Regions from separate parts of the Pseudidiomarina sp. WS423 genome, predicted to be linked through region 1. Evidence: predicted binding sites of a transcription regulator. Region 1 holds the regulator's gene; the other holds the start of a gene.

Region 1 (10,211 bases):
GCTTTTGCTGAATACTTGGTGATTCCAGCCGAGAATGCCTTTAAATTACCCGACGATATCAGCGATGATTTAGCGGCTATCTTCGACCCTTTTGGTAATGCTGTCCACACCGCACTTGCTTTTGATTTAGTCGGCGAAGACGTGCTTATTACTGGAGCAGGCCCCATTGGTATTATGGCCGCGGCCGTTGCCCGCCATGTTGGGGCTCGCCACGTGGTGATCACCGATGTCAACCAGTACCGGTTAGATCTAGCGAAGCAAATGGGCGCAACTCGTGCCGTTGACGTCAGCAAAGAAAATTTGCGCGATGTGATGCAAGAACTAGGCATGAAAGAAGGCTTTGACGTAGGTCTTGAAATGTCAGGGGTGCCTTCGGCATTTTCACAAATGCTAGAAACCATGAACCATGGTGGCAAAATCGCCATGCTCGGGATCCCACCACAAAGCGTTGCTATCGATTGGAACCAAGTCATTTTCAAAGGCTTAGTTATTAAAGGCATTTACGGCCGCGAAATGTTTGAAACCTGGTACAAAATGGCCAGCTTACTGCAATCAGGGCTAGATTTATCACCTATTCTAACCCATAGTTTGCCGGTTGCTGACTTCCAGCAAGGTTTTGATATCATGACTTCAGGTCAATCCGGTAAAGTCATTTTAGATTGGAGTTAAGCTTACTATGGCAGAATTTACGCGTATCAACTGTGCTACCGCGCACCAATTATGGCAGCAGGGCAACACGGCATTCGCCGATATTCGCGATGCGCGTTCATTCGCCATGGGCCATATCCCAGGGGCTGTGCATTTAACCGATGCCAGCCTCAATGAGTTTTTACAACAGTTAGATGATGAGCAACAGGTGGTCGTGGTTTGTTACCATGGTAACAGTAGCCAAGGTGCCGCCCAGTATTTGGCTGGCCAAGGCATTGAGCTCGTCAGTAGCCTTGATGGTGGCATGACGGCGTGGGGCCAACAATATCCTGAGGCTATGGAGCGCGGTTAAATGCAAAAGCTGATGAGTACTGAAGATGCTGAGTTAATGGCCAAAACCTACCGGTTCTTAAGCCAGCGCGGCGTTCCAGTCACCGTCAGCGAACATGGTAGCCAATTAGAGTTATGGCTTACCGTGGCAAGTTACAGTGCGCATGCGAAGGCGCTGTTGCAAGAGCTCAAGCACCATCCCGAGTTACTCGATCAAGCCGAACCGGCGCACACGCCTGCGTCCGCAAGCAGTCATGCCACCCCTAGTTTGCTCAAGCAACTCTTGCAACAAAGTGGTTGGTTTACTGCGGGCTATGCACTGTTAGTAGTGCTGGTTTTTGCGGGGCTACAAGTCGATGCGCTGCAAGAGCCGATATTATACGCCTTGCTCTATAATCCCGACTCATTTGAGCAACTGCCATGGGCTCAACCTTGGCGCTTGTTAACCCCGGCTTTGTTGCACTTTAGTGCCATGCATATTTTGTTTAATGTGTTTTGGTGGTGGTATTTAGGCGGCCGTTTTGAGCGCTATTATGGCTCAAAATGGCTGATTTTAACCTACGTTTGCGTAGCGCTGGTCTCTAACACTGCACAGTTTATGGTAAGTGGCCCGTATTTTGGCGGTTTATCGGGTGTGGTTTATGGTCTTTTTGGCCTAGCCGTGGTGGTTGCATGGAATCGTCCTCGCCACCCGCTCTTTCTACCCCGTGGATTAATCATCTTTATGTTGGCTTGGCTGCTGTTAGGCTACACCGACTTACTTTGGGTGAATGTTGCTAACACCGCCCACACCGCAGGTTTAGTCAGTGGCTTAGTGGTTGGTGCACTGATCCAGTGGCTAAGCCGTTTCAGCACCAAATAAGGTTTTAATATGGGGTTTTTACTTCCCAATGGGGTTAACTTTCCGGTGATTGGGGTGGCGCAACAAGCGAACTGGTGCAAGGCCAAGGCCCAACACCTAAGCCAGCATGCTGAGCTCGATAGTTGGTTACAAGACCCGCAATCCCTTACCGCCAAACTCAAACAGCATAGCAGTGATTTTCAGGTTATCGTTATCGGCCAGCAACCAGGTATCATTCGTGCCGATGAAGCCACTTGGCTGGGCACCCATCTAACCGGCGAACATGCGATTATCCGTGAGGTGCTGTTGTGCTGCGATGGCCAGCCTTGGGTGTTTGCGCGTAGTGTTTTTCCTGCCAGCGCCATGGATACCAAGCAGTTACAACTAGGCCAGCTTGGCGATAAACCCTTAGGGGCGCATCTGTTTGCCCAACCGGATCTGCAGCGCAGCGCGATTGAGGTCTGCTGCTTTGCCGATAACTCGGTAGTCAGTGACCTCAATCAACAACTCGGTTTTGCTCGCCAACAGTTATGGGGACGCCGCAGTTGCTTTACTGCAGCACAACAACAGGTGCTGGTAGCAGAAGTGTTTATTGGCGCTTCCATACCAGCTCAGTTGGCGTTATCTGCTAGTTCATCAAGGGGAAGTTAACATGACCAACATACGTTCGTTGGCGCGGGCAAGCTGGCAGCTGATGCGTGCTGACCGCCCCATTGGCACCCTATTGTTAGGTTGGCCTACGTTAATCGCTTTGTTCATTGCTGGTAACGGTAACCCTCCGTTAAAAGTGGTGGTGTTGTTTATGCTGGGTGTGTTTGTGATGCGTTCGGCTGGCTGTGTCATTAATGATTACGCTGATCGCCACATAGATGCTCATGTCACTCGTACTAAACAACGACCGCTAGCAACGGGGGCTATCAAACCTTGGCAGGCGCTCGTTTTGTTTGTGGGCTTGTTGTTCATCGCTCTACTGATAGTTTTGCAATTTAATGTAGCCACCATTTTACTAAGTATCGCTGCTGTTGCCGTAGCTACTCTCTATCCCTTCTGTAAACGTTTTACCCAGCTGCCCCAAGTAGTGCTGGGCATTGCCTTCAGTTTTGGCGTGCTGATGCCCTTTACCGCGTTGGAGCAAGGCTTACCCTTGGTGGCTTGGCTGCTGTTTTTCGCCAATATCGCTTGGACGGTTGCCTACGATACCGAGTACGCCATGGCGGACAGACCTGATGATTTAAAGATTGGGGTGAAATCTACAGCTATTTTGTTTGCTGGCTTTGATAAGCTGGCGATTTTTAGCCTGCAAGTGATTACCCTGCTGCTACTACTGTGGCTAGGCATTGAACTAGCTTATGGATTAGCCTATTGGCTGGGGTTAAGTATCGTGGCAATACTGTTTTTATGGCAGCAAAAGATGATTTGGTGGCGCGAGCCTGATGCCTGCTTTAAGGCCTTTTTACACAACAATCATGTAGGCTGGATCCTTACGCTGGCGGTCGCGCTCGAGTACTGGTTTTAAGTTTTTAGGTTCAAGCTTAGCTAGCGCAAGCCCGGTCTGCACCGAGCTTGCGCATTTTTTTACTCGCTGGTGGAGGTATCCGCCTGCATCAACAGTTGTTGCACCGATTGCCTAATGGTTTGCAGCACAGTAGGTTCTAACAACACATCGATGGCATCACTGAACAAGCCTACCCGCGCATCAGCCAACAACATGCCGTCGGTATTAACGCTGATGTAACCCTCACGCTTAATGGTCGCAACCAAGGTTGTCAGTACTTTTCGATCAAAGAACTCTGGCGCATTAACCCCATGAATGGCACTCAAACGTTCCGCCAGCGTCACCGCATGCTGCTCTAAATCGCTACGACTTATTGGCTGCGCTTGCTGTAATAGCTCCAACACAATAGCATAGCGCTGCAAGGTTTCACTGGCGCTGCGGGCCAGGAGTACCAATTGGAAATAACGCTGCGAATCACGTGCAGGTACGCCATAAACACAGTCTTGCTCGTTGGTTAACAAACCAATCTGTACGTAATGCTCTAATAATGCGGCTACCCAAAGCTCGATATCTTGTTCTGGATGACTCAAAAAGAGTTCATCGCGTAATAAGGGCTGCAGTTGTTTTATTAAGGCCTGCAAGCCCGCGATACCAAACTTTTTATGCCCCATCGCATAGGCGGCGACGATTGCAGGCACGATCACCATGTGGATGATATTATTACGGTAATAGGTCATGGCGATGGCCGTGGTACCGTCTAGCCGAATCAATTCCCCCATGGTATCGGCTTCTACCACAAACTTATCGTGTCGTTTCGCAAGTTCCCACAATTCAGCACCCGTTTGGTCTGGAATATAGGCATCCTTACTGTAAGGCACATGGCGCAAAATATCTGTGTATAAGTCCAGTTGGCCAATCAGTTCTTCACGAGTTAACGCATGGTGCTCAGAGCTGAGAATGGCTAGCGCCGACAAGTTAATGCTATTCAACGCCGCCGCATTATTGATTCGACACATGATTTCATCAGCCAACACATTTACGGTTGGGGTTAACCATTGGGGCCGCGATGGCTCCTCGGCACCCAACGTAATAGATTCACGCCAGTTCGGCTGCAATTTATCTAAGGTATCACCAAGGTTAATAGGGTCACCAAAGGAGACATAGCCTTGGCCAAAATTGCGTAAATGACGCAAGCTACTCAGCACCTGCCACACGGATTCTTTTTCTTTGGACTTACCTTTAAGCTCTTTTAAGTAAGTACCCACTTCCATGACATGCTCGTAGCCTAAGTACACAGGCACCAAGGATATCGGACGCTGTTGACCACGTAACATGCCTTGAATGGTCATCGCGACCATACCTGTTTTAGGGGGTAACAAACGACCGGTTCTACTGCGCCCACCCTCGGTAAAATATTCTACTGGGTAGCCCTTTTGGAACAAGCGGTTCAAGTATTCACGAAACACCGTCGAGTAAAGTTTGTTGCCTTTGAAGCTACGGCGGATGAAAAAAGCACCGCCACGGCGGAAAATAGGACCCGCCGGGAAAAAGTCTAAGTTCACCCCCGCAGCAATGTGCGGCGGCACCAAACCTTCTTTATAAATCACGTAACTTAACAGCAGGTAATCCATGTGCGAACGGTGACACGGCACATAGATCACCTCATGCCCGGCTTGCGCCAGCTCGCGAATACGCTCGCCGCCATCCACATGAATCCCGTTATAAATACGACTCCAACACCAGGTCATAAAGCGGTCTAAAAGACGCACTAAGGTATCGTTATAGTTAGCAGCTATTTCATGCAAGTATTTTTCAGCAGTCTTACGCGCTTGTGCTTCGGTTTGCTTTTTGCTCTTCGCCTCATCAGCGATGGCTTGGCGTAACGCTGGCGTATCCAGGAGGTCTTGAATCACCACCGCCCGTTCCGTCATCTTCGGCCCTGCAACTGCATGGCGCATCCGGACAAAATGAACGCGTGCTACCCGTGCCAGCTTGTGCGCTAGATGTTTGGTACTACCGCGCTGTTCGGCCATCTCTTGCAATTGCACCGGCCGACTGCCACGCACCAGAATATGCCGACCCGAGAACAGCACCAGCCAAAATTTACGCCAATGCCCTGGGTTATCCACATCTGCAATCATGGTGCGCCCCTGCCGTCGCTCCTGACCGGCTTGGCGCCCCCAAAATAATCCTACTGGCACCAAGGAAACCGCCAAGCTTCGATCCTGTTGATGGGCATTAAGCAACTGTTCGAAATCCTTAATCGCCTGTTGAGCACTATGCTGGTCGGTCTGATCTAAATACATGACCCGCGCATACTCGTTACCGTTTAACAATAACGGCTGGGTAGGGTCAGGTAAGCCCGCTGCACGCAACGCTCGTTGGGCCACCAATAAGTCGGCATTGGACACACTGCGCATCACATACACCACGTGGTCGCTGCCCTTTAGCCCTTGTACCGACTCATCAACAATAATCTCAAAGCGTGTTAACCAACGCACTGGCCAGTGCAACAGGCTGCGCCAAAAGCCTTTTAGACTCATGAACCTTCCTCGACAAAATGAAACCCTTAAAGAATATCATTGTTGTTTGAATTTGTCTGATAGAAAAAAATTGCACAAAAAAGTTGCGATTCCAAAACACCTGTATATACTCACAGTACTACTGTATAGATAAACAGGTAAACATATGCGTCCGTTAACACCTCGTCAGCAACAAATTCTGACTTTAATCAAAGACAATATTGATGCGACTGGTATGCCACCCACCCGTGCTGAGATAGCTGAGCGTTTGGGTTTTCGTTCCGCTAATTCAGCCGAGGAGCATTTAAAAGCACTAGCCAAAAAAGGCGTGATTAAGATGATGCCTGGCATGTCTCGAGGTATCCAGTTAATGGACACAGAAGACGAAGCTCCAAACGGTTTACCACTGATTGGTCAAGTAGCCGCAGGTGAACCTATTTTGGCGCAGGAGCACGTTGAGAGTCACGTTCAGGTTGACCAAAACCTGTTTCACCCGGCGGCTGATTTCCTGTTACGCGTTAACGGTATGAGCATGAAAGATATCGGTATTCTCGATGGCGACTTACTAGCTGTTCACAAAACTCAAGAAGCTCGTAATGGCCAAATAGTGGTTGCCCGCGTTGAAGATGAGGTGACGGTGAAACGCTTTGAGCGACGCGGCAATGTTATCTTCCTACATCCCGAAAACGACGAATTCGCCCCGATTAAAGTCGATTTAACCTCACAGTTTTTCACGATTGAAGGGTTAGCTGTAGGCGTGATTCGCAATGGAGCATGGTTATGAGAAACAAATTTTATCACCACGATATGTTATCAGCAGTCCACGAAGTAACACCTGATACTTGGGCTAGTGAGCTTGAAGCAACTGCAACAAGTTCATCCTTAGAGGCCTTGTTGCCGCGTTTACATGCCCTCTCATTGCGTTCTCACCAATGGGTGACCGTTATCGGTGCGACAAAAGATGTCGTAGAAAAATTGGTTGCAGCCGGGATCAGTCGTACCCGCATTCGATGGGTCTGCGGACGCAATCAAGACGAGCGCGAATGGGCAACTGAACAAGCCCTACTCGCAGGCACTAGCAGCATTGTTTTAAGCTGGTTAGGTGAATTAGCACCGCGTACTCAGCAACGTTTAAAAATGGCAAGTAAAGTTAGCCATACCCACAGTTTCATCTTTGATGAACAACCTTCACGTACCCCACTCCACTAAATCTGCCGTGAAGGATTTGATAGGGCTGCCGTGATGGCAGCCCTTTTTTTATCCTTAAATGAAAAAAATCTTAACTTTTGCGGTGGCAATTTGTGCAGAAGGTGGTATTTTGATCAGGCATTAACTGCTAACACAATAAATAAAAACAAATATTGATACACAACAACAAAGGGTTAGTGGGGAAAGCGATTTTCGAAGGAAATGCTGTTCCTTTTTCTACTCACCTCTTTGTTCTTCAGGCAAGCACTTCGGTGTAATCGCGGTTACCGCGTCGGAAGAATGAGAGGAGCTGTCGCGTGAGAACGAGACTCATCACTAGCTTACTTGCGAGCATTCCATTTGCTGCAAGCGCACAATCGTCGCAATTAAACTTAACTCAAGGCGTTACTGAGATAAGTAATCGCGTCTATGACTTACACATGACCATTTTTTATATCTGTTGTGTGATAGGTCTCTTAGTTTTTGGGGCCATGTTTTGGTCCATGATAGCCCACCGCAAAAAGCAGGGGGTTAAACCAGCCACTTTCCATGAAAACGTGAAAGTTGAGATTGCTTGGACGGTCATCCCCTTCTTAATTTTGATAGGTATGGCTATTCCAGCAACGTCAACGCTCATTGCTATGGAAGACACCAGTGAATCTGACGTTACCGTGTTAGTAACTGGCTCGCAATGGAAGTGGCATTACAAATATTTTGACCACGACGTTGAGTTCTTCAGCCTCCTAGCTACTCAACAAGAGCAAATCAATAACCGCCTTGATAAAGGCGAGAATTACTTGCTTGAAGTTGACCGGCCATTAGTTATTCCTACAGGTAAAAAAGTCCGCTTTCTCATCACCTCAGATGATGTTATCCATTCTTGGTGGGTACCTGACTTTGCGGTGAAAAAGGACGCGAACCCCGGCTTTATTAATGAAGCTTGGACCAAAGTAGATGAACCCGGTATTTATCGTGGCCAATGTGCTGAGCTTTGCGGCAAAGACCATGGCTTCATGCCGGTGGTTGTTATTGCTAAGGAACCGGCCGAATACGATGCTTGGATTACCGAGCAGGAGCAAATCGCTAAGCAAGCCAAAGCTGAGGAACAACGCTTATTGGCCATGTCGATGACCGAAGCCGAGCTTATGCAACTTGGCGAAAGCGTGTACTTAGGTAACTGCGCTGCTTGTCACCAACCTAATGGCCAAGGTATTCCTGGGGTGTTCCCAAGCTTAGTCGGCACCGATATGGTACTCAACGATTTACCCGCACACATTGATATTGTGGTGAATGGTAAGAATGGCACCGCCATGCAAGCCTTTGGTAACCAGCTAAGCCTTCGTGAGTTGGCTGCGGTCATCACCTACGAGCGTAATGCTTGGGGCAACAGCACTGGCGATTTAGTACAAGCCGCCGATGTTAACGAATATAAGAATAATTAAGGAGACCCGGCTATGAGCACAGTTGTTGGCGAGATGGATCACCAAGATCATCACCACCACGCGCCGTCGGGAATTACCCGTTGGCTATTTACCACCAATCATAAAGACATAGGCTCTATGTATTTATGGTTCAGTTTTATTATGTTTTTAGTAGGCGGCTCGATGGCGATGGTTATTCGCGCCGAGTTATTCCAACCTGGATTGCAGTTGGTCGATCCGCACTTCTTTAATCAGATGACCACAGTACACGGCTTGATCATGGTATTCGGCGCGGTGATGCCAGCCTTTACCGGATTAGCAAACTGGATGATTCCGATGATGATTGGTGCGCCAGATATGGCGTTACCTCGGATGAATAACTGGAGTTTCTGGATCCTACCCTTTGCGTTCGCTATTTTGCTAGCCTCGCTATTTATGGAAGGCGGCGGCCCCGCTTTTGGTTGGACCTTCTATGCTCCCCTTTCCACCACTTACAGTAGCGATTCAACGGCTCTGTTTGTATTCTCTGTGCACATCATGGGTATTTCATCCATCATGGGCGCCATCAACGTGATAGTAACCATCATGAACATGCGTGCACCCGGGATGAATTACATGAAGATGCCGCTGTTTGTCTGGACTTGGCTCATCACTGCTTTCCTGTTGATAGCTGTGATGCCAGTGCTCGCAGGAGCGGTGACCATGGTGTTGACGGATAAATACTTTGGTACCAGCTTCTTTGACGCTGCCGGGGGCGGCGACCCGGTCATGTTCCAGCACATTTTCTGGTTCTTCGGGCATCCAGAAGTTTACATCATGATTTTACCGTCATTCGGTATTATTTCGGCGATTATCCCAGCATTTGCACGTAAGCCGCTGTTTGGTTACTCGTCCATGGTGTACGCCACCGGAGCTATCGCCATACTCAGTTTCTTGGTCTGGGCGCATCATATGTTCACCACCGGTATGCCGGTAGCAGCCGAAATGTTCTTTATGTATGCAACCATGCTGATCTCGGTGCCTACTGGGGTGAAAGTATTTAACTGGGTTGCCACCATGTGGCGCGGTTCGATCACTTTTGAAACCCCGATGTTATTTGCTTTAGCCTTTGTGATTCTGTTCACCATTGGCGGCTTCTCGGGCTTAATGCTGGCTATTACCCCGGTCGACTTTCAATACCACGACACTTATTTTGTAGTGGCTCACTTCCATTATGTTTTAGTGAGTGGTGCGATTTTCTCCATCATGGCAGCGGCTTACTATTGGCTACCTAAATGGACTGGCCACATGTACGACGAGAAGCTTGGGCGCTTGCATTTCTGGTGCTCGTTGATCTCAGTTAACGTGCTGTTCTTCCCCATGCACTTTGCTGGCTTGGCTGGTATGCCGCGGCGTATCCCTGACTACTCACTACAATTTGCTGATATTAACCAAATTGTCAGTATCGGTGGCTTTGCGTTCGGCCTCTCCCAGTTAATTTTCTTATGGGTGGTGATTAAGTGTGTTAAAGGTGGAGAGAAGGCCCCTGCCAAACCTTGGGAAGGAGCCGAAGGGTTGGAATGGACAGTGCCTTCACCAGCGCCTTATCACACCTTTGAGACCCCACCTGAGGTGAAGTAATCATGCAAAAGCCCGAACCAACAGTCACCAAAGTACCCCGTGCAGACAATGCACGGGTAGTACGCAAACTGCTGTTTATTGTCGTAGGTATGTTTGGGTTTGGTTTTGCATTAGTGCCCCTGTACGACGTTTTTTGTGACATTACC
Region 2 (10,211 bases), on a different contig from region 1:
ATCTAATTGTTCAGCTTGAATGGGTTGATTGGCAATGCGCAGGCTGATGAGCTCAACTTGCCAATCACTGCTGGTCGGTGACTGGGCTGCATAAGTTGCTATATAAGTTGCTGCATGAGTTTTGGCAAATAATGACGGTAGCATCAGCAGCGCAGCCGTACAGGTTAACGTTATAACAAACGCTAACAGAGCATTGCCACCAGTAGCACCACCTTGACCCCGAAAATGCACGTTATTCCCCAATGGGTTGGCTGTTTTATAAAGCAGCTCTTCTTGTTCTTAAGAGATAAACAAATTAAACAATTTATGCCGAGCTGTCAAAGCTCTGTGGATGGCTAACTAGAAACATCTGTTGTGTTGGATTGTTGATTAACTGTTGGTATTCCGCGTGGATGTCATTCAAGGTCAAGCTCGCTAAACTCGTTGCTATGACTTGTAATCTCGAGAAATTTTCATCTTGTTGAGTAATAGAGCTCCACAACCTTTGACTCCGCGCACGCAGAGATGCGTCATTCTCAGTAAGTTGTTGGGTAATAGCCCGCTGCGCCTTGCTGAATTCAGTGCTATCAATGTGTGCTAATTGCTCAGCAAACACCTTTAAGTAATCATTCATGGCTTGTTGTAAGTGCTGATGCGGATACTTGGTGGATTGTACGTAGAGCATCAAATGCGGTACCTGTTGCAGCGGCATGTAACTGCTGCCCACCAGATAACCTAGCTGTTGCTCGGTACGCAAGGCACTAAACAAGCGCGGGTTCAGAAAATACTGCAACAGCATAAAGCTGGCTTGAGCTTGGGTGGTGTTTGAGCTACTTTGCAGCACCGCCAGCAGCGCATGGTCTTGATGCTGAGTGACTAGCGCTGGCGCGGGGTCTAGCTGGGCAAACCGGTAGGGCGTTAAATTTGCGCGCTGCATCTGTGCCGCTAGGGGGAGCTGTTGCAATTGTTGCAGTACCGCTTGCAATTGGTCAGGACGCAGATCACCATGACTAAAGAGTTCGACGCTGGCTTGGCTAAACATTTGCTGGCCGGCATCGATGAAGGTCGCAAAATCGCTAGCTTCTAATTGTTTGGCTAGATCTTGCACCGAAAAAGTATGGGGCTGTAACTGCACGTTCAGATGGGTGAAGAGTAAATTCAGTGGTTTATGCAGCAAGGCTTGGCGCCAGTTGGTGATTAGACGTTGGCGCAAATTAGCCCAGCGTTGCGGCACGAGTAATTGTGCATTCGAGCTGCTGGTTGCTTGGTGCAAATACCCTAGAATATCCTGCAGTAATTGAGGCACGTACTGTGCGGGCCCTGATACATGCAAGGTTAACCCTTGCTGTTGCGGGTATAAATTAAAATTAAGCCCAGCAATTTCCGCATCGTAGCATTCTTCATTGAGCACATCGAGCATCAGCTCACACCATAAGCGGGCGTTCGCAAAATGCTGCGCAGACTGAATCACTTGGGGCAGATAAAAGCCACAATAAACATGAGCTTTGGGTTGCTTAAAACTGGTATCGGTTAAATGCCAATGCTGCAATGCCGACGTAACTTGCTTACAATCAGGCTGCAGCGGCCGCTTAGAGTCGGTCTCAGTTGGAGGATGTTGTAACTGCCAAGGCGTGCTCAAATAGGGATTCGCTTGCGGTAATTGCGCTGCTATCGGCGCCGGCTGAGCGAAGCGTTGATGTTGTGCGGGCGTCAACGCAGAGACGCGGTAATGAGTTCCGTAAATAGGTTCAACCTGATCGGTCTCAAGCTGCTGATGAATCAAGGTTACCCGCATGTTGTGCGAGTTCATCAAGGCCAGAAAGCTGCGGATTTTCGGTAAAAACAAACCATCCATGCGGTAGTCACCAAAAATAATATCTTCAGCGCAGTAGTGATGTAGATTAATGGCTAGCTGAGGTGCAATATCGCTTAACTTCGCTGGCTCTTGGTAATTGAAGGCGTTCATGACGCTCACTCGGCGTTCGTTGTAGCGCCAAGCTTGTAATCCGTCGTTGGCAATCAGCTGCAGATAACTGAACACAGCTGCAATAATATCATCAATGTGGGTTAACCCTTGGTTGGTTAGCTGCATGTTGATATTAAAATCTTTGAAATTACCGCCACTAATCCCACCGCCGGCGGCTAACGTGTTCACCCAATTGTGTTCGCGCAAATAACTCAGCAGACTTTGTTGCCCTTCATAGCCCAGTAGATGAGCCAAAAAGCTGGTGGTTTTATTAGCATAATCGTCATCGATACCCGGCAGGGCAAAGGTTAAAATCAGCCGTTGGGCTTCTTTAAGTGGTTTCACTTGAACCATCAGCCCCAGCTGTTCTGCTTCATAGAGCGGCTCGTCTAGTAATAAGGCATCGGCGCACCCACTTGGAATGCGGCTACCGTGAAGCTCAGCAAGCTGTTGTAATTCAGCTAAGGATTGTGGCCCACACAGCACTAGGGTCATACGTTTGGCACAATACCAGCGTTTAAAAAATTGCTGCAAAGCAGCGCTGAGCGGCCGCTCTTTGGTGTTGGTAAGGGTACTTAGGTTGCCTACTGAAAATTTGGTAAAAGGATGCTTAGGGTTGGCCGTGGCTTTGTGCACTTGATACAAACGGCGCAATTCATCGTTTCGTTTTAGGTGAAATTCAGCTTCAATCGATTGCAGTTCTTTTTCGACCCAATCTTGCTGTAACAAGGGTTCATAGAAAAAGCGGATGAAACGATCTAACGCGGGGGCAAAATACTGCTGATTGATGCTGAAGTAATAATTGCTGTATTCGGTGCCAGTCCAAGCATTATGGCTACCGCCGTGAGCGCTGATATAGGACTGAAAACCTTGGGCATCAGGATAGCCCTCAGTCCCTAAAAATAACATGTGCTCAAGTAAGTGGGCTAGGCCTTGCGTGGCCTGAGGATCGTGAAAATGACCTACCCCTACGGCTAGTGCCGCACTGCTTTGGTTGGCTGTCTGATCGTGCACCAACACACAACGTAATTGGTTGGGTAGTTCAATGATCTGATAGCTACGAGTATCTGCCGGACTTTTGATGATAGCACTATCATCTAAAATAAGGCGTGTCTCAGTGGTTGTAGGCTGCAATGGTGTTGTCATCCCTCACCTTAAATTGTCGGCCCAGTGTTGCTTGATAACCCTGGGCCCACAGAGGGTCTATTGTTCCAGCGGCGTATCGAAGTCTTTCGGGCGGTCATAATCGCCTTCATAAGATACCAACAGGTTATCTTCGAAGCGTAAAATCATTTTTTGTTGATAACTGGTTCCGTTACCTGCATTCATATCAAAGACGTAAAACCACACATCGTTATTGTAGGGGTTATCTGCTACTGGTTTGCCAACCACGTAAACCACTTGTTCTTTCGACATCCCCACGCGAAGCTGGTCAATGTCTCGTTGTTCTAAGTAATTACCCTGTGGAATGTCAATTCGATAAACCAATTTATCTAATACTGAACAGCCACTTAAAAAGATTATAGTCCCTGCAATAATTAATGCTTTCATAACACCTGCTATTAAAATTTTAGTCTAGGGCGATAATAAACAAAGCTAGCTGCCAACCGCAAGTAATTCAGCTGCATTAGCTTTCGTTGCTGCGGTTATTTCATCACCACCAAGTAAGCGTGCTAGTTCAATGACACGCGCTTCAGAGTCTAATCGTACCATGTGTGTCTCGGTACTGGCACCATCTGTTACCTTATCTACCCGTAATTGTTGGTGAGCTTTTGCGGCCACCTGAGGTAAATGTGTGACACAGATAACCTGATTTGATTCCCCTAACTGGCGTAATAATTTACCTACCGTGGCTGCGGTAGCGCCGCTAACACCTACATCCACTTCGTCGAACATCAAGGTCGGGGTGGTTAGTTGGCTGGCAGTAATTACCTGAATAGCTAAGCTAATTCGCGATAATTCACCGCCTGAAGCAATTTTTGCTAGGGCTTGTAACGGTTGGCCTGGGTTCGTGGTCACCATAAAGCAAACCTCATCGGTACCTAGTTTTGTTGCTGGCGCTTGCGCCTGATGAGTCACTTGAATGACGAATCGACCATGGGGCATATTAAGTTGCTGCATGCTGGTGGCGATACGCTGACTAAGTTCAGTGGCGGCTTGCTCACGGCTTGCCGACAAAGTGGCAGCCGCTTGTCGGTAGCTTTTAGCTGCTTGCTCCACTTGCTCATCGATGTGTTCAGATGCGCTCTGCATGGACTCGAGATCGGCTAACTCTTGCGCTAATTGTTGATGGTGCTGATAAAGTTGAGTTGGGTCGAGCTGATGCTTGCGAGCCAACTGTAGCGTTTGGGTAACCCGTTGTTCAGCGTTAGCTAATTGCTCATCGTCAAGTTCAATGTGGTCTTGATAATCACGCAGTTCACGTGCTGCTTCTTCCACTTGCACACTGGCATCGCGGAGCAAACGTACCGCTTGTTGCAAATTAGCATCGGTCTCTAGTTGTTGCTCTAACCGGGTTAGGGCGTTTTGCAACAAACTGTAGGCGTTATTATGTTCACCATCAAAGATGGCATTGAGGGCGAAGCCAGAATCTTCAATGAGGCTGGCACTATTGGCCAAACGCTTATGTTGCGCCTCTAGTTCTGCGTATTCGTCTTCGCCTAGAGCAAACTCGTTCAGCTCACTGACTTGGTAGCGCAACAGCTGACTGCGTGCGGCAATATCTTGTTGCTGCTGTTGTAGCTGCTTTTGTTGTTTGCGCAGTTGGTACCACTGCTGATAGGCCTGCTGCACCGCATCTAGATGTTGTTGGTGACGGGCGTAAGCATCAAGCAATTGCAACTGATGCTCCGGTCGGGTCAATAATTGGTGTTCGTGCTGACCATGAATGTTGACTAACAGTGGCGCCAGTTGCTTGAGTTGGCCCACGGTAGCAGGGCGGCCGTTGATCCAAGCTTTGGAGCGGCCCTCGCGGGTAATCACGCGGCGAATGACACAACTTATGTGGCTGGCATCGGCATCAGCTTCTTCGTTTAGCTCTTGTTCTGCTAGCCACTGGATGGCAGGGCTAGCGCTGGCACCGAGTTGAAAGCTTGCACTTACTTCAGCTTTATCAGCGCTTGTGCGAATGAGTTCAACGTCAGCACGGTCGCCCAAACATAAACCTAAGGCATCGAGGGCAATGGATTTTCCGGCGCCAGTTTCGCCAGTAATGGCAGACATGCCAGCAGCAAAGTCTATGTCTAAATGACGTACAACAGCTAAATTACGAATATGCAAATGGAGCAACATAGGTCACCTCAGATACTGTGATAATATACAGTAGTTATACAGTATTTATACAGTAATGCAAGTGCTGCCTAAAAATTCTGCAGCAGCGCCTAAGCCAAGCCACTAGAACAGTCGGCTACCCCAGCCTAGCTTGTTGCGCAACACTCTAAAATAACTGTGGTCGTGCGGGTGCACTAAGCATAATTTATGGGGGTGCTGCTGAATAATGACTTCGTCGCCGGCAGCAACTTTCATGCGCACATGGCCGTCGCAGGATAATTGTAGATCATCATTATCTGTCGCTGCCCGCAGCTTGATGGTACTGGTAGCATCGACCACAATCGGGCGACTGCTTAAGGTATGTGGAAACATCGGCACTAAACTAACGGCATGGAGGTTAGGAACGACGATAGGGCCGCCGCCAGATAACGAATAGGCAGTAGAGCCGGTGGGGGTGCTAATAATCAAACCATCCGAGCGTTGTGAATAGACAAACTGATTATCCACGTACACTTCAAATTCGATCATGTGAGCCACTTTGTCTGAGTGCAGTACTACTTCGTTAATAGCGCGTCCTACGGCCTTAGTTTGGCCATGGTGGATGACTTCGGTTTGTAGCAAAAAGCGCTGTTCAGTTTGGTAGTCGCCAGCTAATACTGCTTTGAGTTGCTCAAGCACGTGGTCAGGATCAAGGTCCGTTAGAAAACCTAAGTTGCCGCGATTTACGCCAATCACCCCGATATCGAAATCACAAAGAATCCGTGCCGCACCAAGCATGTTGCCATCCCCCCCCACAACAATTGCTAGATCAGCGTGTTGGCCCAGCTCTAACAGCGACATCACGCGCGCTTGAGTACCACTTAGCTGCTCGGCAGTGCGACTCTCAATAATCACTTGATAACCCAGCTTGAGTAGGCTTTGTTCTAGAGTGAATAAGGTGGTACGAGTAGCTTCGTGATTAACTTTGCCCAGCAAGGCGATGGTTTGAAACGGTTGATGGTCACGCTGCGACATAAATTTCCCTGTAATTCTGCGGTTTTTTGTAACGCAACTCTTGAATCGAGGTTAGATGCCCCCATTAACAGCTGCAAGTTAAGTTATATCACACCAACTAACATTTTGGTTGTGAATTGATGATAGTGCCACGTAAGTGTCACGCAAGTGCCATGACAGTGAGAGTAGCCAAACATGACTAAAAATGATGCAGCACAGAACCCACAGCAGCCAGAGCTAGAGCAAGAGCAAGAGCAAGAGCTAGAGCAAGCGGCTGAACAGGAGCAAGACGTGGAGCAAGAGCAAGCCGCAGATGCCACGAGCAACGCTAGCGATCGGCTCGGTGAGTTGGAGCTGGCCTTGAGCCAAGCTGAGCAACGTGTGACTGATGCCAATGATCGTGCCGTGCGTGCGGTAGCTGAGATGGAGAATATTCGGCGCCGGGCAGCCCAAGATGTTGAGAAGGCGCATAAGTTTGCTCTGGAAAAGTTTGCCAACGAAATCATTACCACGGTAGACAACTTAGAGCGCGCTCTCGAGATTGCAGCCCAGGCAGAAAGTATTAATCAAAACTTTTTAGAAGGGATTGAGTTAACCCACAAGGGGCTACTCAGCACTTTAAACAAATTTGGGGTAGAAGCGGTGGGTGTAATTGGCGAAGCTTTTAACCCTGAACTGCACCAAGCCATGGCGATGCAGCCATCGGCAGACCAAGACAACAACACCATTTTGGCGGTGATGCAAAAAGGCTACACCCTAAGTGGCCGCTTACTGCGTCCAGCCATGGTGATGGTGGTAAAAAATTAACAATAAGCTTTTTAGGGGTATTGAAAAGGCTTAAAGCCGCCCCATATTAAAGTTATCAAACCTGTTTTTTAAGATTTAGTTGGAGAAGAAAATTATGGGTAAAATTATCGGCATCGATTTAGGTACTACTAACTCTTGTGTTGCAGTACTTGATGGTGACAAAGCACGCGTCATTGAAAACGCGGAAGGCGATCGTACCACGCCATCAGTAGTAGCTTTTACTGATGATGGTGAAGTGTTAGTAGGTGCGCCGGCAAAACGCCAAGCGGTCACTAATGCGAACAAAACCTTATTCGCAATTAAGCGCCTGATTGGTCGTCGTTTTAAAGACGAAGAAGTACAACGTGATATCGGCATCATGCCATTCAAAATCGTTGAAGCAGAAAACGGCGATGCGTGGGTACAAATTAACGACGACAAAAAAGCGCCACCACAAATCTCAGCAGAAATTCTGAAGAAGATGAAGAAAACTGCCGAAGATTTCTTGGGTGAGAAAGTAACCGAAGCAGTTATTACCGTGCCGGCTTACTTTAACGATGCACAGCGTCAAGCAACCAAAGATGCTGGTCGTATCGCGGGCTTAGAAGTGAAGCGTATTATCAACGAGCCAACCGCAGCAGCATTAGCCTACGGTATGGACAAGAAGCAAGGCGATAACGTTATCGCAGTGTACGACTTAGGTGGTGGTACTTTCGATATCTCAATCATTGAGATTGACCAAGTAGAAGGCGAAATGACCTTTGAAGTATTAGCGACCAATGGTGATACCCACCTTGGTGGTGAAGACTTTGATAACCGTTTGATCAACTACTTGGTTGAGCAGTTCAACAAAGATCAAGGCATTGATTTACGTAAAGATCCGCTGGCGATGCAGCGTCTTAAAGAAGCTGCTGAAAAAGCTAAAATTGAGTTGTCATCAGCACAGCAAACGGAAGTTAACTTGCCGTACATTACTGCTGATGCCACTGGGCCTAAGCACTTAGCCATTAAAGTAACTCGCGCTAAATTGGAATCTTTGGTTGAAGACATGATTGCCAAGTCGTTAGAGCCAGTGAAACAAGCGCTAAAAGATGCTGATTTGTCAGTAAGCGACATCAACGACATTATTTTGGTGGGCGGTCAAACCCGGATGCCAAAAGTACAGCAAGCAGTGACCGACTTCTTTGGTAAAGAGCCGCGTCGTGATGTCAACCCTGACGAAGCGGTAGCCGTAGGTGCTGCGGTACAAGCGGGCGTATTGCAAGGCGATGTGAAAGATGTGTTGTTGTTAGACGTAACGCCATTATCACTGGGTATTGAAACCATGGGTGGTGTGATGACTAAGCTGATTGAGAAGAACACCACGATTCCGACCAAGCAATCACAGACCTTCTCAACGGCTGAAGATAATCAGCAGGCAGTAACGATTCATGTGTTGCAGGGTGAGCGTAAGCGTGCGGCTGACAACAAATCGTTGGGGCAATTTAATCTGGAAGGTATTCGTGCAGCGATGCGCGGCCAGCCACAGATTGAAGTCACCTTTGATATTGATGCGGACGGTATCCTGCATGTGTCAGCGAAAGATAAAGACACAGGTAAAGAGCAGAAAATCACCATCAAAGCTTCTTCTGGCTTAAGTGATGAAGAAGTAGAAAAAATGGTACGTGACGCTGAAGCTAACGCTGAAGAAGATCGTAAATTTGAAGAAATGGTGCAGGTTCGTAACCAAGCTGATGCGCTGGTACATGCTACCCGTAAGCAGTTAGAAGAAGTTGGTGCGGAGTTGGCTGCGGCAGATAAAGAAGCGGTTGAAACTGCCTTGAGCGAGCTGGAAACAGCCATCAAAGGTACCGACAAAGCTGAGATTGAAGCCAAGCAGCAAGCTTTGATTGAAGCTTCTGGTAAGTTGATGGAAGCAGCACAAGCGAAAGCTCAGCAGCAAGGTGGCGATGCCGACGCTGGTAACAGCCAGAAAGATGCTGATGATGTTGTCGACGCTGAATTTGAAGAAGTGAAAGACGACAAGAAATAATAACCCGCCCACCGGGTGTTGGTGATAGAAAGCACACGGGGGTTGCCGCTAGGTGGCCTCCGTGTACTTGTATCAGGCAGGATATAAAAGGAACGTGGAAATCACACCATTATGTCGAAAATAGATTTATATGAAGTGCTGGAAGTAAGTAAAGATGCCAGCGAACGCGACATCAAAAAGGCCTATAAGCGGTTAGCGATGAAGTATCACCCGGATCGTACCAAAGGTGATAAAGACCTCGAAACCAAGTTTAAAGAAGTTAAAGCGGCCTACGAAATTCTCAGTGATCCGCAAAAGCGCGCGGCTTACGATCAGTATGGTCATGCAGCTTTTGAACAAGGTCAAGGTGGCTTTGGCGGCGGCGGTGGCGGTGCTGATTTTGGGGATATTTTTGGTGATGTGTTCGGTGACATTTTTGGCGGTGGTGGTCGACGTGGCCATGCGCAACCGCAACGGGGAGCCGACTTACGCTACAACCTAGAGCTAAGCTTAGAAGAGGCGGTACGCGGTAAAGAAGTTGAGCTGAAAATTCCTAAATTAAGTACCTGTGACGACTGTCATGGTAGCGGCGCGCGAGCTGGCTCTAGCGCTGAAACCTGTGGTCATTGCCATGGCAGTGGCCATATTCAAATGCGCCAAGGCTTTTTTGCCGTGCAACAACCTTGTCCCCATTGTCGTGGCCGCGGTAAGGTGATTAAAGATCCATGCCGCACCTGTCATGGTGAAGGCCGAGTGGAACGCACCAAGACCTTGTCGGTGAAAATTCCAGCTGGCGTTGATACCGGTGACCGGATCCGCTTAAGTGGTGAGGGTGAAGCCGGCGAAATGGGCGCTCCGGCGGGTGATTTGTACGTGCAAGTGCATGTGCGTGAACACAAGATTTTTGCGCGTGACGGCAATAATCTGTACTGCGAAGTGCCGATTAGCTTTACTCGAGCTGCCTTAGGTGGTGACATCGAGGTGCCGACGCTAGAAGGCAAAGTAAAACTGAAAGTACCGGCCGAAACCCAAACAGGTAAGTTATTACGCCTGCGTGGTAAGGGCGTTAAGTCCGTGCGCACCGGTGCTGTTGGCGATTTGATTTGTAAGGTGGTTATCGAAACCCCAGTGAATTTGTCAGAGCGTCAACGTGAGTTACTAGCCGAGTTAGAAGAGTCGATGGGTAGTGGCGACGAAGCTGCTAAG

What was found. Region 1 encodes LexA, which represses DNA repair genes until DNA is damaged. Its sites were predicted from a motif close to TACTGTATNNNNATACAGTA; they were not measured.
Region 2: the regulator LexA is predicted to act here: its motif matches at 5,250-5,269, upstream of recN (DNA repair protein RecN).

Annotation. Positions count from the first base shown of each region.
Region 1 is NZ_JBOJLN010000012.1:41,140-51,350, forward strand. Features, by position in the region: gene tdh (L-threonine 3-dehydrogenase) at 1-669, shown strand, start outside; gene glpE (thiosulfate sulfurtransferase GlpE) at 677-1,000, shown strand; gene ACQ661_RS09910 (rhomboid family intramembrane serine protease) at 1,001-1,840, shown strand; gene ACQ661_RS09915 (chorismate--pyruvate lyase family protein) at 1,850-2,470, shown strand; gene ubiA (4-hydroxybenzoate octaprenyltransferase) at 2,472-3,335, shown strand; gene plsB (glycerol-3-phosphate 1-O-acyltransferase PlsB) at 3,395-5,857, opposite strand; gene lexA (transcriptional repressor LexA) at 6,003-6,620, shown strand; gene ACQ661_RS09935 (hypothetical protein) at 6,617-7,045, shown strand; gene coxB (cytochrome c oxidase subunit II) at 7,342-8,466, shown strand; gene ctaD (cytochrome c oxidase subunit I) at 8,479-10,065, shown strand; gene ACQ661_RS09950 (cytochrome c oxidase assembly protein) at 10,068-10,211, shown strand, end outside.
Region 2 is NZ_JBOJLN010000002.1:174,909-185,119, forward strand. Features, by position in the region: gene ACQ661_RS03820 (EAL domain-containing protein) at 1-231, opposite strand, end outside; gene ACQ661_RS03825 (insulinase family protein) at 305-3,091, opposite strand; gene ACQ661_RS03830 (outer membrane protein assembly factor BamE) at 3,149-3,496, opposite strand; gene recN (DNA repair protein RecN) at 3,542-5,236, opposite strand; gene nadK (NAD(+) kinase) at 5,339-6,229, opposite strand; gene grpE (nucleotide exchange factor GrpE) at 6,404-7,015, shown strand; gene dnaK (molecular chaperone DnaK) at 7,110-9,026, shown strand; gene dnaJ (molecular chaperone DnaJ) at 9,138-10,211, shown strand, end outside.